3 regions of the Kitasatospora sp. NPDC004272 genome follow, and region 2 is predicted to be linked to each of the others. Evidence: predicted binding sites of a transcription regulator. Region 2 holds the regulator's gene; each other region holds the start of a gene.
What was found. Region 2 encodes HrcA, which represses chaperone genes, less so after heat shock. Its sites were predicted from a motif close to TTNGCACTCNGNNNNNCNGAGTGCNAA; they were not measured.
Positions count from the first base shown of each region.

Region 1: a site for HrcA is predicted at 2,466-2,492, ahead of groL (chaperonin GroEL). Genes of this name have one in related genera too.
Region 3: a site for HrcA is predicted at 1,617-1,643, ahead of groES (co-chaperone GroES). Genes of this name have one in related genera too.

Region 1 covers NZ_JBSGET010000016.1:69,773-77,267, reverse strand. Annotated here, with positions in the region: gene ACWEO5_RS08005 (hypothetical protein) at 1-301, opposite strand, end outside; gene ACWEO5_RS08000 (hypothetical protein) at 324-545, opposite strand; gene groL (chaperonin GroEL) at 723-2,345, opposite strand; gene ACWEO5_RS07990 (cold-shock protein) at 2,705-2,911, opposite strand; gene ACWEO5_RS07985 (MoaD/ThiS family protein) at 3,535-3,813, opposite strand; gene thrC (threonine synthase) at 3,867-5,147, opposite strand; SAM riboswitch class I at 5,165-5,292, opposite strand; gene ACWEO5_RS07975 (glucosyl-3-phosphoglycerate synthase) at 5,431-6,429, shown strand; gene ACWEO5_RS07970 (alpha,alpha-trehalose-phosphate synthase (UDP-forming)) at 6,580-7,495, shown strand, end outside.
Region 2 covers NZ_JBSGET010000163.1:458-7,952, reverse strand. Annotated here, with positions in the region: gene ACWEO5_RS33570 (S41 family peptidase) at 1-1,245, opposite strand, end outside; gene ACWEO5_RS33565 (16S rRNA (uracil(1498)-N(3))-methyltransferase) at 1,337-2,080, opposite strand; gene dnaJ (molecular chaperone DnaJ) at 2,209-3,345, opposite strand; gene hrcA (heat-inducible transcriptional repressor HrcA) at 3,426-4,499, opposite strand; gene htpX (zinc metalloprotease HtpX) at 4,800-5,720, shown strand; gene pspAB (PspA-associated protein PspAB) at 5,756-6,343, shown strand; gene ACWEO5_RS33540 (DUF3097 domain-containing protein) at 6,410-7,255, shown strand; partial or broken gene ACWEO5_RS33535 (hypothetical protein) at 7,303-7,495, opposite strand, start outside.
Region 3 covers NZ_JBSGET010000005.1:94,951-102,445, forward strand. Annotated here, with positions in the region: gene ACWEO5_RS03595 (polysaccharide deacetylase family protein) at 1-277, shown strand, start outside; gene ACWEO5_RS03600 (class I SAM-dependent methyltransferase) at 253-1,431, opposite strand; gene groES (co-chaperone GroES) at 1,787-2,092, shown strand; gene groL (chaperonin GroEL) at 2,210-3,844, shown strand; gene ACWEO5_RS03615 (LysR family transcriptional regulator) at 3,981-4,982, shown strand; gene ACWEO5_RS03620 (WhiB family transcriptional regulator) at 5,065-5,391, opposite strand; gene ACWEO5_RS03625 (response regulator transcription factor) at 5,925-6,536, shown strand; gene shbA (RNA polymerase sigma factor ShbA) at 6,732-7,454, shown strand.

The sequences.
Region 1 (7,495 bases), on a different contig from region 2:
GGTCGGGCCCGAGTTCCGGCTCGACCCCCAGCGCGTGCGGGTCGTCCTCCTCCTCGGCGCAGGCGGTGCACAGCGGCCACCGCCCGTACGACTCCAGCAGCGCGTCCTGGACGTCCTGGGCCACCAGCCCGAGCACGAACTCGCACCCGGCGGGCCACTGTTCGAGCCACCAGCGGCGGTGGGTGACGGCGTCCTCCACCAGCGAGACGATCGCCGCGTCGGCGACGTCCCGGGCGGTGAGGTCGGCGAGGATCAGCGCCCGCGCGCTGTGCAGGGCGGCTTCGATGTCGGAACTGGCCATCCGCCCATTGTCCCGCACTCCGCTACGGCAGCGGGAAGTCCGCCGTCGCCAGCACGAACCCGAACGGCTCCGGCAGCTCGACCGGCTTCCCGAACGGCTCCGGCAGCTCGACCGGCTTCCCGAACGGCACCCGCACGCTCTGCCCGTACGCCCCGTCGGAGGGTTCGGAGTAGAGCGTCACCGTCGGCCCGGGCCGGTCGAACCGGTCCACCAGCAGGTGGTCCCCGTCGTGGTCGCGTTCCACCACCGTTCCTCCTGCCGCTCACGGCACGGACCTGCGCCGACGTTCCGACCCGCTGCGGGTGCGGCGTCCCACGAAGGGGTGACCCCGGCGGGAACGCCGTGAGGGCGGCCTCCCGAAGGAGACCGCCCTCACGGCGTGAGACTGACCGATCCGGGCCGGTGGAGACCGGCGGGCGGATCAGAAGTCCATGTCACCGCCCGGCATGCCGCCGCCGGCGGCCGCGGCGGCCTTCTCCGGCTTGTCGGCGATGACGGCCTCGGTGGTGAGGAACAGCGCCGCGATGGAGGCGGCGTTCTGCAGCGCGGAGCGGGTGACCTTGGCCGGGTCGATGATGCCGGAGGCGACCAGGTCGACGTACTCGTTGGTCGCGGCGTTCAGGCCGTGGCCGGCGGGCAGGTTGCGGACCTTCTCGACCACGACGCCGCCCTCAAGGCCGGCGTTGGTCGCGATCTGCTTGATCGGGGCCTCCAGGGCCACGCGGACGATGTTGGCACCGGTGGCCTCGTCGCCCTCCAGCTCCAGCTTGTCGAACGCGACACCGGCCTGCAGCAGGGCGACGCCGCCACCGGCGACGATGCCCTCCTCGACGGCGGCCTTGGCGTTGCGCACCGCGTCCTCGATGCGGTGCTTGCGCTCCTTGAGCTCGACCTCGGTGGCCGCGCCGGCCTTGATGACGGCCACGCCGCCGGCCAGCTTGGCGAGGCGCTCCTGGAGCTTCTCGCGGTCGTAGTCCGAGTCGGAGTTCTCGATCTCGGCGCGGATCTGGTTGACCCGGCCGGCGACCTGGTCGCTGTCGCCGCCGCCGTCGACGATGGTGGTCTCGTCCTTGGTGATGACGACCTTGCGGGCGGTGCCGAGCAGGTCGACGCCGGCGTTCTCCAGCTTGAGGCCGACCTCCTCGGAGATCACGGTGCCGCCGGTCAGGATGGCGATGTCGCCGAGCATGGCCTTGCGGCGGTCGCCGAAGCCCGGGGCCTTGACGGCGACGGACTTGAAGGTGCCGCGGATCTTGTTCACGACCAGGGTCGACAGGGCCTCGCCCTCGACGTCCTCGGCGATGATGACGAGCGGCTTGCCGCTCTGCATGACCTTCTCCAGCAGCGGGAGCAGGTCCTTGACCGAGGAGATCTTGGAGTTGGCGATGAGGATGTACGGGTCCTCGAAGCTCGCCTCCATGCGCTCCAGGTCGGTGGCGAAGTAGGCGGAGATGTAGCCCTTGTCGAAGCGCATGCCCTCGGTGAGCTCAAGCTCCAGGCCGAAGGTGTTGCTCTCCTCGACGGTGATGACGCCTTCCTTGCCGACCTTGTCCATGGCCTCGGCGATGAGCTCGCCGATCTGGGTGTCGGCGGCCGAGATGGAGGCGGTGGAGGCGATCTGCTCCTTGGTCTCCACGTCCTTGGCCTGGGCCAGCAGCTGGTCGGAGACGGCGGCGACGGCCTTCTCGATGCCGCGCTTGAGGGCCATCGGGTTGGCGCCGGCGGCGACGTTGCGCAGACCCTCGCGGACGAGCGCCTGGGCGAGCACGGTGGCGGTGGTGGTGCCGTCACCCGCGACGTCGTCGGTCTTCTTGGCGACCTCCTTGACCAGCTCGGCGCCGATCTTCTCGTACGGGTCTTCGAGCTCGATCTCCTTGGCGATGGAGACACCGTCGTTGGTGATCGTGGGGGCGCCCCACTTCTTCTCCAGGACGACGTTGCGACCCTTGGGGCCGAGCGTGACCTTCACGGCGTCGGCAAGCTGGTTCATGCCACGCTCAAGGCCGCGGCGGGCTTCCTCGTCAAAGGCGATGATCTTGGCCATCAGAAGTGGTCCTCCGGGACACGGTCGACTGCTCGGACCAAGGGGTGCCCGCGACGGACGGCCCAGGAGAGCGGGGGTCCCTTCCCCTACCGCTTCCGGGGCCTCACCGGCCCGGTCCGTTTGTCACTCTCACACGGTGAGTGCTAACGCCAATGATTAGCACTCTCGGGTGGCGAGTGCAAGCCCATTGGGGCCCTGCCGCGGCCCTGCCACGACCCCGGCGCGACCCGGCGGGGGCGCCGCGGGGCCCGGGAAACGCCCGGAAAAGCCGACGGGCCCGCCCCGGACGCCGTCGCGTCGGGGCGGGCCTGCCTGTGGCGTTCTGTGCGCGGCCTGCGGCCGTGCGGTCAGCCGGTGCCTCAGGCGCCGGCGGCGCGGACCATGTCGGCCTGCGGACCCTTCTGACCCTGCGAGATCTCGAACTCGACCCGCTGGCCCTCTTCCAGGGTGCGGTAGCCGTCCATCTGGATCGCGCTGTAGTGGACGAACACGTCCGCTCCACCGTCGACCGCGATGAAGCCGTAGCCCTTCTCGGCGTTGAACCACTTGACGGTGCCCTGAGCCATTCCGAACTCCCCTTGTGCTGTGCTGGCCCTTCAGAGATCCGCGGGACGCGGACCCGGAGGTCTGGAAGGCCGGCCTGGGGACTCCCCCCCGTACGGCGCAGCCTCTGTCGCGGCTGAATGTATCCGGATATGCGCCCTCTGCAACAGGCCCAATTTCCGGGGAAACTCCGGGCCCCGCAGGGGATATGCCGGGGCGAAAGGCGCACTGCCCGACAATTGCCACTGGACATATCGGACGCGGCACCGCAAAACGCCGGAACAATTCTGACGGCGGCCTGACAGAACGGGCGGCACCGGACCGCGTCGGGCGAGAAAGGGCGGCGGGCCGGGCCGGCGCCGGTCCCGACGGGCGGGGCGGAGCGGGGTCCTGCACGGGCGGGGCGCGGTGCGGTGCGGTGCGGGGAGGCGCAGGGCGGTGCAGAAAAAGGGGGATTGAACCGGGCCGTGGGGGGTAACGGACCTGACCGGAACTCTACTCCCCGACCCTCGGCGGAATTCCGCCGCCCCGCCCGGCGGGAAAACCGCAGGTAACGAGGGCAATGGGCCCGGCCGAACACGAAGCCGCCGTCCGGTCCGGAAAATTGAATTCCGAACCAAACGGCGGCCGCGGGAATGCGGGGCGGTCAGCAGCCGCCCGCCACCGCCGGAATGATCGACACCGAGGCGCCGTCCTTGATCTCGGTCTCCAGGCCCTCGGCGAAGCGCACGTCGTCGTCGTTCACGTACACGTTGACGAAGCGGCGCAGCTTGCCGGTGTCGTCCAGCAGGCGGGCGGCGATGCCGGCGTGGTTCGCCTCCAGGTCCGCGATGAGGGCGGCCAGGGTGGCGCCCTCGGCGGTCACCTCGGCGGCGCCGCCGGTGTAGGTGCGCAGGATGGTCGGGATGCGGACGTTGGCGCTCATGCGGGCTCCTCGGGCGTGGGGTCGGGGCGTGGGGGGTGTCCTGCGGCTGGGTGTCAGGCGGTGGCGAGGCCGGCGGCGCGGAAGGACTCCAGCGTCGGGCGGATCACGGCGGCCATGCCGGCGTCGGAGACCGCGTCGAGGGTCTTGAGGCCGTCGCCGGTGTTGATCGCGACGGTCTCCTTGGACGGGTCCAGCTGGCCGGTCTCGACCAGCTTCTTCAGCACGCCCACGGTGACGCCGCCCGCGGTCTCGGCGAAGATCCCCTCGGTGCGGGCGAGCAGCTTGATCGCCTCGACCACCTCGGCGTCGGTGACGTCCTCGACCGCGCCGCCGGTGCGGCGGGCGATGTCCAGCACGTACGGGCCGTCGGCCGGGTTGCCGATCGCCAGCGACTTGGCGATGGTGTCCGGCTTGACCGGCTTGATCACGTCGCGGCCGGCCTTGAAGGCGACGGAGACCGGGGAGCAGCCCTCGGCCTGGGCGCCGAAGATCTTGTACGGCTTGTCCTCGACCAGGCCGAGCTTGATCAGCTCCTGCAGGCCCTTGTCGATCTTGGTGAGCTGGGAACCGGAGGCGATCGGGATGACGATCTGGTCGGGCAGCCGCCAGCCGAGCTGCTCGCAGATCTCGAACGCCAGGGTCTTGGAGCCCTCGCCGTAGTACGGGCGGAGGTTGACGTTCACGAAGCCCCAGCCCTCGCCGGCCGGGTCGCCGATCAGTTCGGAGCAGAAGCGGTTCACGTCGTCGTAGTTGCCGTCGATGCCGACCAGCTCGCCGCCGTACACCCCGGCCATCACGACCTTGCCCTGCTCCAGGTCGTGCGGGATGAACACGCAGGACTTGAAGCCGGCCCGGGCGGCCGCGGCGCCCACCGCGCCGGCCAGGTTGCCGGTGGAGGAGCAGGAGAGGGTGGTGAACTCGAAGGCGCGGGCGGCCTCGATCGCGCAGGCCACCACCCGGTCCTTGAAGGAGTGGGTCGGGTTGCCCGAGTCGTCCTTGACGTACAGCTGGCCGGTGAAGCCCAGCTCGCGGCCCAGGTTGTCGGCCTTCACCAGCGGGGTCCAGCCCGGGTTCAGGTTCGGCTTGTCGGCCACGTCGGCCGGGACGGGCAGCAGCGGGGCGTAGCGCCAGATCGACGCCGGGCCGGCCTCGATCCGCTTGCGCAGCTCCTCCGCGTCGTAGCCCGCGTAGTCGTAGGCGATCTCCAGCGGGCCGAAACACTCGGGACAGGCGAAGTCCGGACCGAGCGGGGAGCGCGCACCGCACTCGCGACAGGACAGCGCGGTCGCGGGACCGAGGTCGACGGCGGTGGATGCGGCGGTGTCAACAGCCATGGTGGCGAGGCCCTTTCTCCTCATCTTCCCCGGATCGCGGTCGCGTCCGGGACGGAATTGGCACCTGTCCCGCCGGGCCTGCTGGCCGTGCGGGAGGGTTGCCGGGACTTCAACGGGCCGTTCCCTCAGTCCCTCTGGATGAGCTCTGTGAAGTTGTGGTCGTACGCTGCGAGCGACCCCCGCGTGCGAAGGCACGGTCGCAATACGAAGACTGTATCCGAAGGCCCGGGCGGACCCACCCCCGCGTCCGACACCCGAGACGAACCGAGACAGGGAGCGAGACTTGCCGGAGCAGCCCGAGCCCGGGGTACTGCCGGAGGTGGCCGACTGGCTGCGCCGCCGTTCGTGGACGGCCGCCGACCGGCCGCTCGACCTGCTGCTGGCCGCCAAACGGGCCGCCGGCCCGGCCGGCACGGTCAGCGTGGTGCTGCCCGCCCTGGACGAGGAGTCCACCGTCGGCGAGATCGTCACCGCGATCCGCACCGAGCTGGTCGAACGCGTCCCGCTGGTGGACGAGCTGGTGGTGGTCGACTCCGGCTCGCAGGACGGCACCGCCGCCGCCGCGGCCGCCGCCGGCGCCCGGGTGGTGCACCGGGACGAGATCCTGCCCCGGCTGCCCGCCGAGCCCGGCAAGGGCGAGGTGCTGTGGCGCTCGCTGCTCGCCACCAGCGGCGCGATCGTCTGCTTCGTCGACGCCGACCTGCGCGAGTTCGACCCGGCCTTCGTCTCCGGCATCATCGGCCCGCTGCTCACCGACCCGGCCCTGCAACTGGTCAAGGCCATGTACGACCGCCCCTTCGAGGCCGACGGCGCCGTCGTCCCGGCCGGCGGCGGCCGGGTCACCGAACTGGTCGCCCGCCCGCTGCTCAGCCTGCACTGGCCGCAGCTCGCCGGCTTCGTCCAGCCCCTCGGCGGCGAGTACGCGGCCCGCCGCGCGCTGCTGGAGCGGCTGCCCTTCCCGACCGGCTACGGCGTCGAGCTGGGCCTGCTGGTCGACGCCCTGGAGCTGGCCGGCCTGGACGCGCTGGCCCAGGTCGACGTCGGCGTGCGGCACCACCGGCACCAGGACGGCCAGGCCCTCGGCCGGATGGCCGCCACCATCTACCGCACCGCGCTGGAACGCCTGGACCGCACCCACCGCCTCAAGGCCGACCCGGACCTGGTCCGCCCGCTGCTCACCCAGTACAGCCGCACCGCGGCGGGCTTCACCCCGCGCACCCACCCCGTCCCGGCCACCGAACGGCCCCCGGTGGCCACCCTCCCCGAGTACCGCGACCGCTGAACCGCCGCCCCGCGCCCGTCCCGGCCCGCGGTTCCGGCCCGCGGTTCCGGCCCCGGACGGCTTCGGGAGCGGCGGCCGACCCCGAGAGTTCACCCGGCGCGGGCCGCGCCGAGTGGTTTGGTCGGCTGATCGCACGGCAAGGTTGGCTGTATGGCCGATCACGTGTCCGAACGCCCCCAGCAGTCCGGAGCCGCCCCGATCCTGGTGGCCTCCAACCGCGGCCCGGTGTCCTTCCGCACGGAGGACGACGGTTCGCTGACCCTCCGCAGAGGCGGCGGCGGGCTGGTCTCCGGGCTCTCCGCGATCGACGACCCGAACGCGGTCTGGGTCTGCGCCGCGCTCTCCGACGCCGACCGCACCGCCGCCCGGCAGGCCCCCGACGGGCGCCTCGACCTGGCCGGGCACGACGTCGGCGGGCAGGCCGTCCGGATGCTGGACATCGACCCGGAGACCTTCGCCCGCGCCTACAACGGCGTCGCCAACTCCACCCTCTGGTTCGTCCACCACCTGCTCTACCAGACGCCCGTGCAGCCCGCCTTCGACGCCGGCTTCCGCACCGAGTGGGCCGCCTACCGGGCGTACAACGCCGCCTTCGCCGAGGCCCTCGCCGCCGAGGCCGCCCCCGGCGCGGCCGTCCTGGTGCAGGACTACCACCTCTCGCTCGCCCCCGCGCTGCTCCGGGAACTCCGCCCCGACCTGCGGATCGGCCACTTCTCGCACACCCCCTGGGCCCCGCCGGACTACTACCGGCTGCTGCCCGACGACGTCGCCGCCGCCGTCCTCGAAGGCATCCTCGGCGCCGACCGGGCCGCCTTCCTGACCCGCCGCTGGGCCCTCGCCTTCGCCGACTGCTGCGAGGCCGTCCTCGGCGCGCAGGTCGACCGGGACGCCCTCACCGTCACGCACGGCGGCCGCACCACCCGGCTCGGCGTGCACGGCCTCGGCGCCGACGCCGAGTTCCTGCGCGAACGCGCGCACCGGCCCGACGTCGACGAACGCCTCGCCGCCCTGCGCGAGGCCGTCGGCGACCGGCGCACCATCGTCCGGGTCGACCGCACCGAACTCA
Region 2 (7,495 bases):
GTTGACCGCGCCGTCGCTGAGCGCCACCAGCAGCACCCGGCCGTCGTGCGAGGCCACCGCGAGCTGCTTGCCGTCCGGCGAGACCACCAGCGCGCGCACCCGCCCGAGCTGCCCGGCCGCCAGCCGCCGGCGCTCCGCGCCCAGCACCGCCGGGGCGTGCTCCAGCGCGTCCTCGCCCTCGGCGTCGGTGACCCACACCGCGCCCTGCGCGCCGTCCTCGCCGGGGACCACCCGGGCCAGCCGGGCCCGGGCGCCCGGGGTCTCGTCCAGCACCCGGGCCGGGCCCTCCCGGTGGGTGACCCAGTGCACGGTGCCGCGCACCACCACGGCCGCGGCCCGGCCGGTGCGGTCCGGGGCGGCGGTCTCCACCTGCCCGGCGGCGGAGGTCGGGTGCGGGAGGCGCCGGGTGCGCGGCCCGGCCGGCCGGACGTCCAGCCGGCGCGGTTCGGCGCCGTCCAGGCCGTCCAGCAGCCACAGCTCGCCCGCGCTCTGCCAGACCACCCGGGTGCCGTCGGTGGACGCCTGCCGGGCGTAGAAGGCGCTGTCCGCCGGGCCGTGCGCCCGCAGGTCGGAGCCGTCCGGGAGGCTGGAGTACAGCCGCCCGGTGCCCTCGTGGTCGGAGAGGAACGCGACCCGGTCGCCGACCCACATCGGGCACTCCAACTGCCCGTCCAGGTCGGCGTGCAGGCGCTCGAAGGTGCCGGCGCCGATCCACAGCTTCCCGGCCCGGCCGCCCCGGTAGCGCTTCCAGTGCGCGGCCTCCCGGTTGTGCGTGCCCAGCAGCACCCGCCCGCCGGTGGCGCCCTCCGGCACCGGTTCGAAGGCCAGCGCGCCGATCGGCCCGTACGGCAGCCGCGACGGCTCCCCGCCGTCCAGCGGCACCGCGAACGCCCAGGTCCGCCGGATCGTCTCCTGCCCCGCGGTGGTGATCGCCACCGGCCGCCCGTCCGCGCTCCACCCCACCAGCGCGGTGTACGGGCTCCCCCAGTACGTCAGTCGGCGCGGCGCCCCGCCCTCCACCGATCCGACGTGCACCTCCGGCGCCCCGTCCCGGGTCGACGCCCAGGCCAGCGAGCGCCCGTCCGGTGAAAACCGCACCGCGCCCACCGGCGCCCGGTCCGCCGTCACCCGCCAGGCCCGCCCGCCCTCCACGGGCGCCAGCCAGACGTCGTCCTCGGCGACGAAGGCCACGAGGCCGTCGTGCAGGTGGGGGTGGCGCAGGTAACCGCGCGTAGATTCCGTCATCCCGCCAGCCTAGGACGCGGAGCTCACGGAACGTCAGAGAACTGCTGCGCCGACCGCGTTCGGAACCGGGTGCGCGCGCGGCGGTCCCCCGCTACCCCCAGCGGCCGGTGCGGCCGAGCAGGAGGGCGCCGGCCGCGACGCCCGCGGTGGAGGTGCGCAGGACGGAGGGGCCGAGGCGGTGCGGTGCGGCGCCGGCCTCGGCGAAGGCGGCGATCTCGTCCGGGGAGACGCCCCCCTCGGGTCCGACCACCAGCACGATCTCGCCCGCGGCCGGGAGCGCCGCGGTGGCCAGCGGCCGCGAGCCCTCCTCGTGCAGGACGGCCGCGAAGTCCGCGGCGGCGAGCAGCGGCAGCAGTTGCCGGGTGGTCAGCGCGTCCCGGACCTCGGGGAAGCGCAGCCGCCGGGACTGCTTGCCCGCCTCGCGCGCGGTGGCCCGCCACTTGGCGAGCGCCTTGGCGCCGCGCTCGCCCTTCCACTGGGTGATGCAGCGGGAGGCCGCCCAGGGGACGATCACGTCGATGCCGGCCTCGGTCATGGTCTCGACGGCGAGTTCGCCGCGGTCGCCCTTGGGGAGCGCCTGGACGACGGTGATCCGGGGCGCGGGGGCGGGTTCCTCGCGGACGGCGGTGACCAGCACGTCGAGGGCGTCCTTGCCGTGCAGCGCGGCGACGGTGCCGTCCGCGCCGCGGCCGCGGCCGTCGGCCAGCGTGAGCGCCTCGCCGGGCTCCAGGCGCTTGACGGCGACGGCGTGCCGGCCCTCGGGGCCGTCGAGGCGGACGGTCGTGCCGGGCGCGGTCCCCGTCAGGTCGTCGACGACGAACACGGGTGCGGTCATCGGTGCAGCGGTCCTCTCCGGCGGGAGCCGTCTCGGGGGGAGAACGGGCCGGGAGCGGCGGGGGCACGCGGCCCCGCACCGCTCCCGGCCCGGGTCGTACGGGTGGTCGTCGGTCGCCGACCGCTGTCTCACCGGCCGTTGAAGGCGTCCTTCAACCGGGAGAACAGGCCCTGCTGGCCGGGCGCGAACTGCCCGGAGGGACGCTCCTCGCCGCGGAGCAGGGCGAGCCGCCGCAGCAGCTCCTCCTGCTCGGGGTCGAGCTTGGTGGGCGTCTGCACCTCGACGTGCACTATCAGGTCGCCCCGGCCGCCGCCGCGCAGGTGGGTGATGCCGCGGCCGTGCAGCGGGATCGACTGGCCGGACTGGGTGCCGGGTCGGATGTCGACCTCCTCCAGGCCGTCGAGGGTCTGCAGCGGCACCTGCGTGCCGAGCGACGCGGCGGTCATCGGGATGGTGACGGTGCAGTGCAGGTCGTCGCCGCGCCGCTGGAAGGTCGGGTGGCTGGTCTCGGCGATCTCGACGTACAGGTCGCCGGCGGGGCCGCCGCCGGGGCCGACCTCGCCCTCGCCGGCCAGCTGGATCCGGGTGCCGTTGTCGACGCCGGCCGGGATCTTGACGGTGAGGGTGCGGCGGGCGCGGACCCGGCCGTCGCCGGCGCACTCGGGACAGGGGGTGGGCACGACGGTGCCGAAGCCCTGGCACTGCGGGCAGGGGCGGGAGGTCATGACCTGGCCCAGGAAGGACCGGGTGACCTGGGAGACCTCGCCCTTGCCGCGGCACATGTCGCAGGTCTGCGCGGAGGTGCCGGGGGCGGCGCCCTCGCCGCTGCAGGTGGTGCAGGTGACGGCGGTGTCGACCTGGAGCTCCTTGGTGGTGCCGAAGGCGGCCTCCTCCAGGGTGATCTCCAGCCGGATCATGGCGTCCTGGCCGCGGCGGGTGCGCGAGCGCGGGCCGCGCTGGCCGGTCGCGGCGCCGAAGAAGGCGTCCATGATGTCGGAGAAGCCGAACCCGGCCGCGCCCGCGCCGAAGCCACCCGCGCCGCCGCCCGGCGACAGCGGGTCCCCGCCGAGGTCGTAGACCTGACGCTTCTGCGGGTCGGAGAGCACCTCGTAGGCGGCGTTGATCTCCTTGAACCGCTCCTGCGTCTTCGGGTCCGGGTTGACGTCCGGGTGCAGTTCACGGGCGAGGCGCCGGAACGCCTTCTTGATCTCGTCCTGCCCCGCGTCGCGTCGGACGCCGAGTACCGCGTAGTAGTCCGTGGCCACCAAATGCTCCGGTTTGTTCCGCCTCTAGAAGTGCCTGCGACAGCACGCTGCCTGTTGCGCCGTTCCGCTGCGCCGTTCCGCTACGACTCCGCCAGGATCTGGCCGACGTACCGTGCCACCGCGCGCACCGCCCCCATTGTGCCCGGGTAATCCATCCGGGTCGGACCGATCACTCCCAGCTTTGCCACGCTCTGGTCGCCCGAACCGTAACCGACCGAGACCACGGACGTGGAATTGAGCCCCTCGTACGCGATCTCGTGGCCGATCCGGACCGTCATCGCCGAGTCCGCCGTCTCACCCAGCAGGCGCAACAGCACCACCTGCTCCTCCAGGGCCTCCAGGACCGGGCGGATGGTGAGCGGGAAGTCGTGGCCGAAGCGGGTCAGGTTGGCGGTGCCCGCCAGCATGATCCGCTCCTCGTTCTGTTCGGCCAGCGCCTCGAACAGGACCGTCAGCACGGTGCTGACGGCGGGCCGGTCGGCGGGCTCGAAACCGGCCGGCAGGTCCTCCAGGACGGTCGGCACCTCGGGCAGCCGGCAGCCGCCCGCCATGCCGTTGAGCTTGGCCCGCAAGTCCGCCAGCAGGGCCTCGCCGACCGGGGCGGGGCAGTCGACCATCCGCTGCTCGACCCGGCCGGTGTTGGTGATCAGCACCAGCATCAGCTTGGTCGGGGTGAGCGACACCAGTTCGATGTGCCGCACCGTGGAGCGGGTCAGCGAGGGGTACTGGACCACCGCGACCTGCCGGGTCAGCTGGGCGAGCAACCGCACCGTCCGGGCCACCACGTCGTCCAGGTCGACCGCGCCCTCCAGGAAGTGCCGGATCGCCCGGCGCTCCGGCGGGGTCATCGGCTTGACCTCGGCGAGCCGGTCGACGAACAGCCGGTAGCCCTTGTCGGTGGGGATCCGGCCCGCACTGGTGTGCGGCTGGTGGATGTACCCCTCCTCCTCCAGCGCGGACATGTCGTTGCGGACGGTGGCCGGGGAGACGCCGAGGTTGTGCCGCTCCACCAGGGCCTTGGAGCCGACCGGCTCCTCGGTGCCCACGTAGTCCTGGACGATCGCCCGGAGCACCGCGAGCCGCCGCTCGTCCAGCGGACGGGCGGACGGGCGCGGGTCGATGAGTCGGCCGTCGGGCTTGCCGTCGTCCGGCATGGGGCACGCACCTCCGTCGTCGTCCGTTGTTCCGGTGTCCGCTCCGGCCTGGCACTCAGCTGGGCAGAGTGCCAGAACCGTACGTGCCAGTGTACGGCCCGGGCCTGACGGCAGGAACGGTGCGCCCGCGTGATCCTCGTCCGAAGAAGGTGCGACGCGCCCGGAGATCGTCCGGTTCCCACCGAATTCCCACCGTTTCGGATGGTGCCCGCGGGCCCGCCCGGTGGCAGCATCGAAGGCGAGCGGGGCGGCCGGGCGAGCGGCCGGGCCCGGCCCGCGCGAGGCAGAGGAGGAGCAGCGATGTCCGCTTCCCAGCACTCCAGGTTCGCCCCCGACCGCGGCCTGACCGGTCGGATGGTCACCACCATGTTCCTGATCGGCCTGCTCTACGTGGGCTTCACCGGCCTGCTGATCGTGCTGCTGCGCGGCGCCTGGCCACTGGTGGTGCTGATCTCCGGCGGTCTGTTCGTCGCCCAGTTCTGGTTCTCCGACAGGATCACCGAACGCGCGATGGGCGCCCACCGGGTCACCCCCGAGCAGTACCCGCAGCTGCACGGCGCGGTGGACCGGCTGTGCGCGCTGGCCGACATGCCCAAGCCCCGGGTCGCGGTCGCCGACAACGACATGCCCAACGCCTTCGCCACCGGCCGCAACCCGCAGAACGCGGTGGTCTGCGTGACCACCGGCCTGCTGCGCCGACTGGAGCCGGAGGAGCTGGAGGGCGTGCTGGCGCACGAGCTGTCGCACGTCGCGCACCGGGACGTCGCGGTGATGACGGTCGCCGGGTTCCTCGGCGTGCTGGCCGGCGCGATGACCAGGATCGCCCTGTACGGCGGGATGATGGGCGGCGGCAACCGCAACAGCAACGACCAGAACGCGGCGATCGCGATGGTGCTGATCCCGCTGGCGTCGATGGTGGTGTACGCGATCAGCTTCCTGCTGACCAGGCTGCTCTCCCGCTACCGCGAGCTGGCCGCCGACCGGGCCGCCGCCCAGCTGACCGGGCGGCCCGCGGCGCTGGCCTCGGCGCTGACCAAGGTGACCGGGCAGATCGCCGCCATCCCGACCAAGGACCTGCGGCAGTCCCAGCCGTACAACGCCTTCTACTTCGCCCCGGCGCTGAGCGCCAAGGAGGCGGCCTCGCAGCTGATGTCCACCCACCCGTCGCTGGAACAGCGGCTGGCGCAGCTGCGGAAGGTCTCCGAAGAACTCGGGCAGTGAGCCCGGCCACCGACCACCAGTGAGGAGCCTTCCGCGTGGGATTCCTGGACGCCCTGTTCGGCCGGAGCAAGCCGGTCAAGCCGGACCTCGACCAGCTGTTCGGCATCCCGTCGGCGGCGCTGACCCTGCGGGCCGCCAAGGGGTTCGAGCCGACCGGCCTCGGCTCGGTCTGCTTCGCCGCGGTCGAGGGCGCGGCCTTCACCGAGGTGCAGCAGCAGGTCCGGGCGCTGCTGGACGCGGACACCGGGCGCGGCGGGATCCCGGTGGAGGCGTCCCGGGACTCCTACGGCTACTCCTGGCTGCTCGCCCGGCACACCCCCGACGAGCTGCCCGACCTGGTCAACGACCTGCACGCGGTCAACAGCGAGCTGGAGGCCGGCGGCTTCGGGCCGCAGCTGCTCTGCTCGCTGGTCGGCTTCCGGGACGGCGAGGGCCGCTCGCTGGCGCTGGTGTACCTGTACAAGCGCGGCACCTTCTACCCGATGTGCAAGGTCGCCGGGCAGGAGAAGCGGGACAACCCGCTGGAGATCGAGGTCTCGAACCTGCTCCGGGACGACCTGCGGGTCGAGCCGGACCTGTCGCGCTGGTTCCCGGTCTGGGGCGCGCCGGGCATCGAGGGCTGAACCCCGGCCGCCCGCGGCCTGCCGCGCCGTCGGCCCGGCGGGGGCGCGGTCCGTAGACTGCCGCCCATGCGGAGCAGGGAGTACGGGCCGGATCTGACCCCGCCGTGGAAGCGGCAGCAGCCCGCGCCGGAGGTGGCGGCGGAGCGGGACCTGGTGGTGGAGGAGGCGGCCACCGGCTTCTGCGGGGCGGTGGTGCGCTGCGAGCGGACCGCCGAGGGGTTCACCGTCACGCTGGAGGACCGCTTCGGCAAGCACCGGGTGTTCCCGCTGGTGCCGCGCGGGTTCCTGCTGGAGGGACGGGTGGTGACCCTGGTGCGGCCCGCCGCGGCCGCCCCGGCCCCGCCGCGCGGCCCGGGTCGCACCGCCTCCGGTTCGGTGGCGGTGCCGGGCGCGCGGGCCCGGGTGGCCCGGGAGTCGCGGATCTACGTCGAGGGCCGGCACGACGCCGAGCTGGTCGAACGGGTCTGGGGCGACGACCTGCGGATCGAGGGCGTGGTGGTGGAGTACCTGGAGGGCGTGGACGACCTGCCCGCCATCGTCGACTCCTTCGCCCCCGGCCCCGGCCGCCGGCTGGGCGTGCTGGTCGACCACCTGCTGCCCGGCACCAAGGAGCACCGGATCGCCGAACGGGTGACCGGCGACCACGTGCTGGTCGTCGGCCACCCGTACGTGGACGTCTGGCAGGCCGTCAAACCCTCCGCCCTGGGCATCCCCGCCTGGCCCGCGGTGCCGCGCGGCGAGGTCTGGAAGGAGGGGGTGTGCCGCCGGCTGGGCTGGCCGGTGGACACCCCCGCCGCCTGGAAGCGGATCCTCGCCGCGGTCGACGGCTGGAAGGACCTGGAGCCGGAACTGCTGGGCCGGGTCGAGGAGTTGATCGACTTCGTCACCCTGCCCGGCACGGCCGGGTCCTGAGCCGCCGCTCAGGACCCGAGCCGCCGGACCGGACCGCCGGACCGGGCCTAGTACCGGCTCCAGCCGAGCGGGCTACCGGACGGGGTCGGGATCCCGGTGCCGGAGGGAACGGGCGTCGGGACCGGGGTCGTGCCACCGGACGGGACGGGCGCGGTCGGGACCGGGGTCACCTCGCCGGACGGGGTGCCCGACGGGGGCGCGTCCGACGGGGGGACCGGGGCGGGGCTCTGCCGGCCCACC
Region 3 (7,495 bases), on a different contig from region 2:
CGGCGCCAACACCGCCGCCCTGAACGCCGCCGTCCAGGAGTGCGGGCCGCGCGCCGTCGTGCTGTGGCGGGAGTCCATGCAGATCCACGACATGCAGTACCAGGCCGCCGACAAGAAGCTGCGCAACGGCGACATCATCCTCGCCCACTTCCGCGGCCCGTCCGAGCTCAAGGGCGAGACCATGACCCGGATGTTCGGCGAACTGCTCTCCCGGATCCAGGAGCAGGGCTTCGCGGTCGCCCGCCTCGACGACTACGTCGCCCGGCCCACCGGCTGACCCAGCATCATCACCGGGCCGGCCGCGGTGCGGGCCACGAGCACCGTCACCGCGTTCGGCCCGGCCGGCTTCAGCTGCCGCCGCAGCTCCTCCGGGACGACCGACGCCCCGCGCTTCTTGATCACCACGGTGCCGATCCGGCGCTCCTTCACCAGCGCCTTCAGCCGCTTCACCTGGAACGGCAGCACGTCGGTCAGCTCGTACGCCTGCGCGTACGGCGTCGGCCGCAGCTCGTCCGAGGTGACGTAGGCGATCATCGGGTCGATCAGCCGCCCGTCCACCGCCGCCACCACCTCGGCGACCATCCGGCCGCGGATCACCGCCCCGTCCGGCTCGTACAGGTAGCGGCCCACCGGGCCCACCGGCGGGGCGGGCAGCGCGCCGCCGGACAGCGAGTGCGGGCCGGGCAGCAGCGTCGCCCGGTACGGCTCGGCGGCGGCCGTGCCGAACCACAGCACCGCCTCCTTCACCTCGCCCCGGTCCGACACCCACTCCGCCTCGGCGCCCTCCGGCACCAGCTCGTGCGGGATGCCCGGCGCCACCTTCAGCGCGCCGAACGGGGCGCCGCGGGCCGCCTCCACCGCCCAGGACAGCGGCGGCGAGTACGCCTGGGGATCGAACACCCGGCCGTGCGAGGTGCGCCGCGCCGGATCGGTGAACACCGCGTCGAAGCCCGCCGTGTCGACGTCCGCGACGTCCGCCCGGCGGACCTCCACCAGATCGGCCACGCCCAGCGCCGCCGCGTTCGCCCGGGCCACCTCGCAGGTGAGCCCGTCCCGGTCGACCGCCAGCACCGCGATCCCGGCCCGGGCCAGCGCGACGGCGTCCCCGCCGATCCCGCAGCACAGGTCGGCCAGCCGCCGCACCCCCAGCGCCGCGAACCGGCCCGCCCGCCACTCGGCCACCGAACGCCGGGTCGCCTGCTCCACCCCGTGCTGGGTGAAGTACATCGCGTCCGCGTCCGCCCCGAACTTCGCCCGGGCCCGCTGCCGCAGCCGGGCCTGCTCGAACGCCGCCCGCACCAGCTCCGCCGGGTACTCCCGCCGCAGCCTGGTCGCCAGCGCCAGCTCCCCGGCCGCCGTGAACCCCCGCAACTCGGCCAGCAGCGCCTGCCCCTGCTCGGTCAGCAGCGCCCGGAACGACTCGATCTCCACCGGGCCATTGTCCCGGGTCGGACCAGTGCCCGAGCACCGCGCCCGCCCCGCCGCGAGGAGCGCGTCCCGTCCGCGGACGGCCGCTTCTTCGCCATCTGCCCATCTTGGCAAGGGAATTCGCGCAGCTGTTGAGTATCCGCACCGGGAACGGCCCGGCATCGAACGGAAACTCGAATCCGACGTCGTTGGCACTCTGGTTGACTGAGTGCTAACGGCGTCCTAAGGTCGTCTCTGGCACTCCCCCCAGGGAGAGTGCTAACGCGATGAAGCGTGTCCGACCCCCGCGACGGCGGCCGCGCAGACTTCGCCACCTACCTGTTAGACAACCCCGTAATCTCCGAAGGGGAGCTCGGACGTGACCACCAGCAGCAAGGTTGCCATCAAGCCGCTTGAGGACCGCATCGTGGTCCAGCCGCTCGACGCCGAGACCACCACCGCCTCCGGCCTGGTGATCCCGGACACCGCCAAGGAGAAGCCCCAGGAGGGCGTCGTCCTGGCCGTCGGCCCGGGCCGCTTCGAGGACGGCCAGCGTCTGCCGCTCGACGTCGCCGTCGGTGACATCGTCCTGTACTCGAAGTACGGCGGCACCGAGGTGAAGTACCAGGGCGAGGAGTACCTCGTCCTCTCGGCCCGCGACGTCCTCGCGATCATCGAGAAGTAAAGACGTCCGTGCAGTAAGACGTCCCAGCCCCGCCCCGGAACCGTGTCAGCACTGACAGGGGCCCGGGGCGCGGTTGTTGCTCCACGTACGCAGACCTACCCCTGAGGAAACGGGACCATGGCGAAGACCCTGCAGTTCGACGAGGACGCCCGCCGCTCGCTGGAGCGCGGTGTCAACAAGCTGGCCGACACCGTCAAGGTGACCATCGGCCCCAAGGGCCGCAACGTCGTCATCGACAAGAAGTTCGGCGCCCCCACCATCACCAACGACGGTGTGACCATCGCCCGCGAGGTCGAGCTCGACGACCCGTACGAGAACCTCGGCGCGCAGCTGGTCAAGGAGGTCGCCACCAAGACCAACGACGTCGCGGGCGACGGCACCACCACCGCCACCGTGCTGGCCCAGGCCCTGGTCAACGAGGGCCTGCGCAACGTCGCCGCGGGCGCCGGCCCGGCCGCCCTGAAGAAGGGCATCGACAAGGCCGTCGCCGCCGTCTCCGAGCACCTGCTCTCGGTGGCCCGCGAGATCGAGGGCAAGGACGACATCGCCGCCGTCGCCTCCCTCTCCGCCCAGGACACCCAGGTCGGCGAGCTGATCGCCGAGGCGATCGACAAGGTCGGCAAGGACGGTGTGATCACCGTCGAGGAGTCCAACACCTTCGGCGTCGAGCTTGAGTTCACCGAGGGCATGCAGTTCGACAAGGGCTACCTGTCGCCGTACTTCGTCACCGACGCGGAGCGCCAGGAAGCCGTCCTGGAGGACCCGTACGTCCTGATCAACCAGGGCAAGATCTCCTCCATCCAGGAGCTCCTGCCGCTGCTGGAGAAGGTCCTGCAGGCCGGCGGCTCCCGCCCGCTGCTGATCATCGCCGAGGACGTCGACGGCGAGGCCCTCTCCACCCTGGTGGTCAACAAGATCCGCGGCACCTTCAACGCGGTCGCGGTCAAGGCCCCCGGCTTCGGCGACCGCCGCAAGGCCATCCTCGGCGACATCGCCACCCTCACCGGCGGCCAGGTCGTCTCCGAGGAGGTCGGCCTCAAGCTCGACCAGGTCGGCCTGGACGTGCTCGGCACCGCCCGCCGCATCACCGTCACCAAGGACGAGACCATCGTCGTCGACGGCGCCGGCGACTCCGCCGAGGTCGCGGGCCGGGTGGCCCAGATCAAGGCCGAGATCGCCAACACCGACTCCGACTGGGACCGCGAGAAGCTCCAGGAGCGCCTCGCCAAGCTGGCCGGCGGCGTCTGCGTGATCAAGGTCGGCGCGGCCACCGAGGTCGAGCTCAAGGAGCGCAAGCACCGCCTGGAGGACGCCATCTCGGCGACCCGCGCCGCGGTCGAGGAGGGCATCGTCGCCGGCGGCGGCGCCTCGCTCGTGCACGCCGCGAAGGTCCTGGAGGACGGCCTCGGCCTGTCCGGCGACGAGGCCACCGGTGTCGCCGTGGTCCGCAAGGCGCTCGCCGAGCCGCTGCGCTGGATCGCCCAGAACGCCGGCCTGGAGGGCTACGTCATCACCTCCAAGGTCTCCGAGCTGGAGCCCGGCCAGGGCTACAACGCCGCCACCGGCGAGTACGGCGACCTGGTCAAGGCCGGCGTCATCGACCCGGTCAAGGTCACCCGCTCCGCCCTGGAGAACGCCGCCTCCATCGCCTCCCTGCTGCTCACCACCGAGACCCTCGTGGTGGAGAAGAAGGAAGAGGAGGAGGCCGCGGGCCACGGCCACTCGCACGGCGGCCACGGCCACAGCCACTGAAACGGCTAGCCGGCAGGCACTGAAGGGCGCGAGGAACCGCGCGACCGACCACGCACTCCCGTAGTGCGGGGCTCGGGCCGCGGGGCCTCGCGCCCTTTCGCGTTCCGCCGTTTTCCGGCTCCCCTAGAGTTGAAGCGTGATCGAAGCCCGCCACCTCCGTGTCCTGCACGCCGTCGCCCGGACCGGGTCGTTCTCCGCCGCGGCGCGCGAACTGGGGTGCACGCAGCCGGCGGTGAGCCAGCAGATGAAGGCGCTGGAGAAGGCGGTCGACACCCCGCTGGTGGTGCGGGCGGGGCGGGAGATGCAGCTGAGCGAAGCCGGGCGGGTGCTGCTGCGGCACGCGGACGGGATCCTCGCGGGGCTGTCGGCCGCGGAGGAGGAGGTCGCGGCGATCGCCGGGCTGCGGGCCGGGCGGGTGCGGCTGGTCTCGTTCCCGACGGCCAGTTCGACGCTGGTGCCGCGGTCGGTGGCGCAGGTGCGGGCGGCGCACCCGGGGGTGCGGGTCTCGCTGGTGGAGGCGGAGCCGGTCCAGGCGCTGGCGATGCTGCGCGGCGGGGAGTGCGAGGTGGCGCTGGCGTTCCGGTACCCGGACTCGCAGGGCGGGCCGAGCCTGCCGTCCCCGCACGCGACGCTGCGCGAGGCGCGGGCCGAGGCGGCGCTGGAGGCGGCGGCGACGGCGGCCGCGAACGACTGGTCGGACCTGGTGGTGCGCCCGCTGCTGGACGACCCGATGGTGGGGCTGGTCCCGGCGGGGCACCCGCTGGCGGAGCGGGGCGAGGACGCACCGGTGGACCTGGCGGAGCTGGCGGGGGAGCAGTGGATCGCGGGCTGCCCGCAGTGCCGGGGGCACCTGGTGGAGCTGTGCACGGACGCGGGTTTCGCGCCGGCGATCGAGTTCGCCACGGACGACTACCCGGCGGTGGTGGGCCTGGTCGGCGCGGGCCTGGGGGTGGCGGTGCTGCCGGGGCTGGCGCTGGAGTCGGTGCGGCACCCGGGGGTGGCGGCGGTGCCGGTGCGGGTGGCGTCGGGCGAGCCGGCCCGGCGGGAGGTGGTGGCGCTGACCCTGCCGGACCTCGCGGAGGTTCCGGCGGTGGCGCTGATGCTGGACCAGCTCGCGGCGGCGGCCGCCGCCCGCTGAGCGCGGCGCCGGCCGGGGACGGGCGGGCGGCGCGGCGGGGCGCGGTCCGCTGCGGCGGGGACGGCCGCGGCGGGACGGGCGGTCAGCGCCGGATGGTCTGCGGCATCGCCAGCGGTACCTCGGCCAGCCGGTTGCGGGAGCGGCCGAGCAGCTCCTCGCGCTCGTCCTCCGTCATGCCGCCCCAGACCCCGTAGGGCTCGCGGACGGCCAGGGCGTGGGCCGCGCACTGGGTGCGGACCGGGCAGCGCATGCAGACCTCCTTGGCGCTCGTCTCGCGGGAGGTCCGGGCCGCGCCGCGCTCGCCCTCGGGGTGGAAGAACAGCGAGCTGTCGACGCCGCGGCAGGCTGCGGAGAGCTGCCAGTCCCAGAGGTCTGCGTTGGGGCCGGGGAGGCGGGAGAAATCTGCCATGGTTCGTTCCCTTCATGGCTCGGGACCTGGCGGCTCGGTCGCGGTCGCTGCGGCGAGGCTGCACGGGGCCGGTACGGACACCTGGAAATATGACTTAAGCCAGCTACACGGACAAGTCACCCACACAGCGACGAATCAGTCAATGACCTGACAGAAGCTATAAAAACGGACAAAAGGGGCGATAGGTTTGAACCCGAATGCTCCATCGATCGGGTGTCCGACCGGGCGCGAGCGGCCCGCGGAGGGCGCGCGCGGCGCGGACACCGCGTGCGAGCTGCACAAAAGTGCGGCGCGTGCACCGCGAGGTGGCTCTTGTGTGATGGGTCGGCCACGTACAGTGGTGGAGATGGAGGTGAAGCCGTAACTCATTCGAGTGACGGTCGTTGGAAGTACGGAGGCGGTCAGAGGGCGCAGGACATCGGGAACGGTCGCGCAGCGAGGCGATCGGAACGGGTCCGTCCCGGGGCCGTGTCGGAGAGGTTCGTACCAGCCAGGAGGCTCAACGTGACGCGGATCAGCTGCGGAGGACGGTCATGACATCCGTACTCGTCTGCGACGATTCCCCGCTCGCCCGGGAGGCGCTTCGCCGTGCGGTGGCGACCGTGCCCGGCGTCGACCGGGTGACCACTGCGACGAACGGTGAGGAGGTCCTCCGCCGCTGGGTGGCCGACCGTTCCGATCTCGTTCTGATGGACGTCCGGATGCCCGGCCTCGGCGGGGTGGAGACGGTCCGCCGGCTGCTGTCGGCCGACCCGGGCGCCCGGATCATCATGCTCACCGTCGCCGAGGACCTGGACGGGGTGGCCCTCGCGGTCGCCGCCGGGGCCCGCGGCTACCTGCACAAGGACGCCTCGCGCGCCGAGCTGCGGGCCACCGTCACCCAGGCGCTGGCCGATCCGACCTGGCGCCTGGCGCCGCGCCGGCTGCGCAGCCCGGACATGGGCGCCGCGCCGACCCTGACGGCCCGTGAGATCCAGGTGCTGGAGGGGATGAGCCACGGCCGTTCCAACGCCGAGATCGGCCGCGAGCTGTTCCTGTCCGAGGACACCGTGAAGACGCACGCCAGGCGCCTGTTCAAGAAGTTGGGCGCCTCGGACCGCGCGCACGCGGTGGCGCTGGGCTTCCGTTGGGGCCTGGTCCGCTGAGCGGGCGCGCGAACTGCGCTCGCTCGGACGTGTGACGTTGTGGTCCCGAGGCTGCACCATGGAGTAGTGGAGCACCTCGGGGACCAGCGGACAGGCAGGGGAGGCGGCACGGTGCACGCGGCGACGGATAACGTTCCGATGCACAAGTCCGGACGCGGTGCCGCGTTTTCCGGCCCGACCAGGCACCATGGACCGATGCGTGACGACGAGGAGGCCGCCGGGCCCGACCCGGTGCAGCCCGCCCCCGGGGGTGCGGCTGCCGATCCGTCGTCGGCACCGGAGGGTGCGGTGACCGCGGCCGACGGCCCGTCGGGAGCGCCGGTCCGCCCGCCCGTCCTCGGCGCGGGGACGTCGCCGGAGGTGGCCGAACTGGTCGCCGCGGCGGTCCGCGGGGACGGCCCGGCGATCGAGGCGCTGCTCGGCTACGTGCTCCCGCTGGCGCTGCGGTACTGCCGCGGCCGGCTGGTGCGGCTGCCCGGCGGGGCCCGGCACCACGTGGACGACGTGGCCCAGGAGGTCTGCGTCGCGGTGCTTTGCGCACTGCCCCGCTACCGGGACACCGGGCGTCCGTTCGAGGCGTTCGTGTACGGGATCGCCGCGCACAAGATCGCCGACCTGCAGCGGGCCGCGATGCGCGGGCCCGGTTCGACGGTGATCCCGCCGGACGACCTGCCGGAGACGCCGGACGACTCGCTCGGGCCGGAGGAGCGGGCGCTGCTGTCCAGCGACGCCGAGTGGATCAAGGAGCTGCTGTCGTACCTGCCGGCCCGTCAGCGCGAGCTGGTGCTGCTGCGGGTGGCGGACGGGCTGTCGGCGGAGGAGACCGGCGAGGTGCTCGGCATGTCGCCCGGCGCGGTGCGGGTCGCCCAGCACCGGGCGCTGTCGCGGCTGCGGGCGCTGGCGGAGGAGACCGGCTGATCCCGGTCCGCGCTGCTGGACGCGCGTGGACGGCCGTCCGG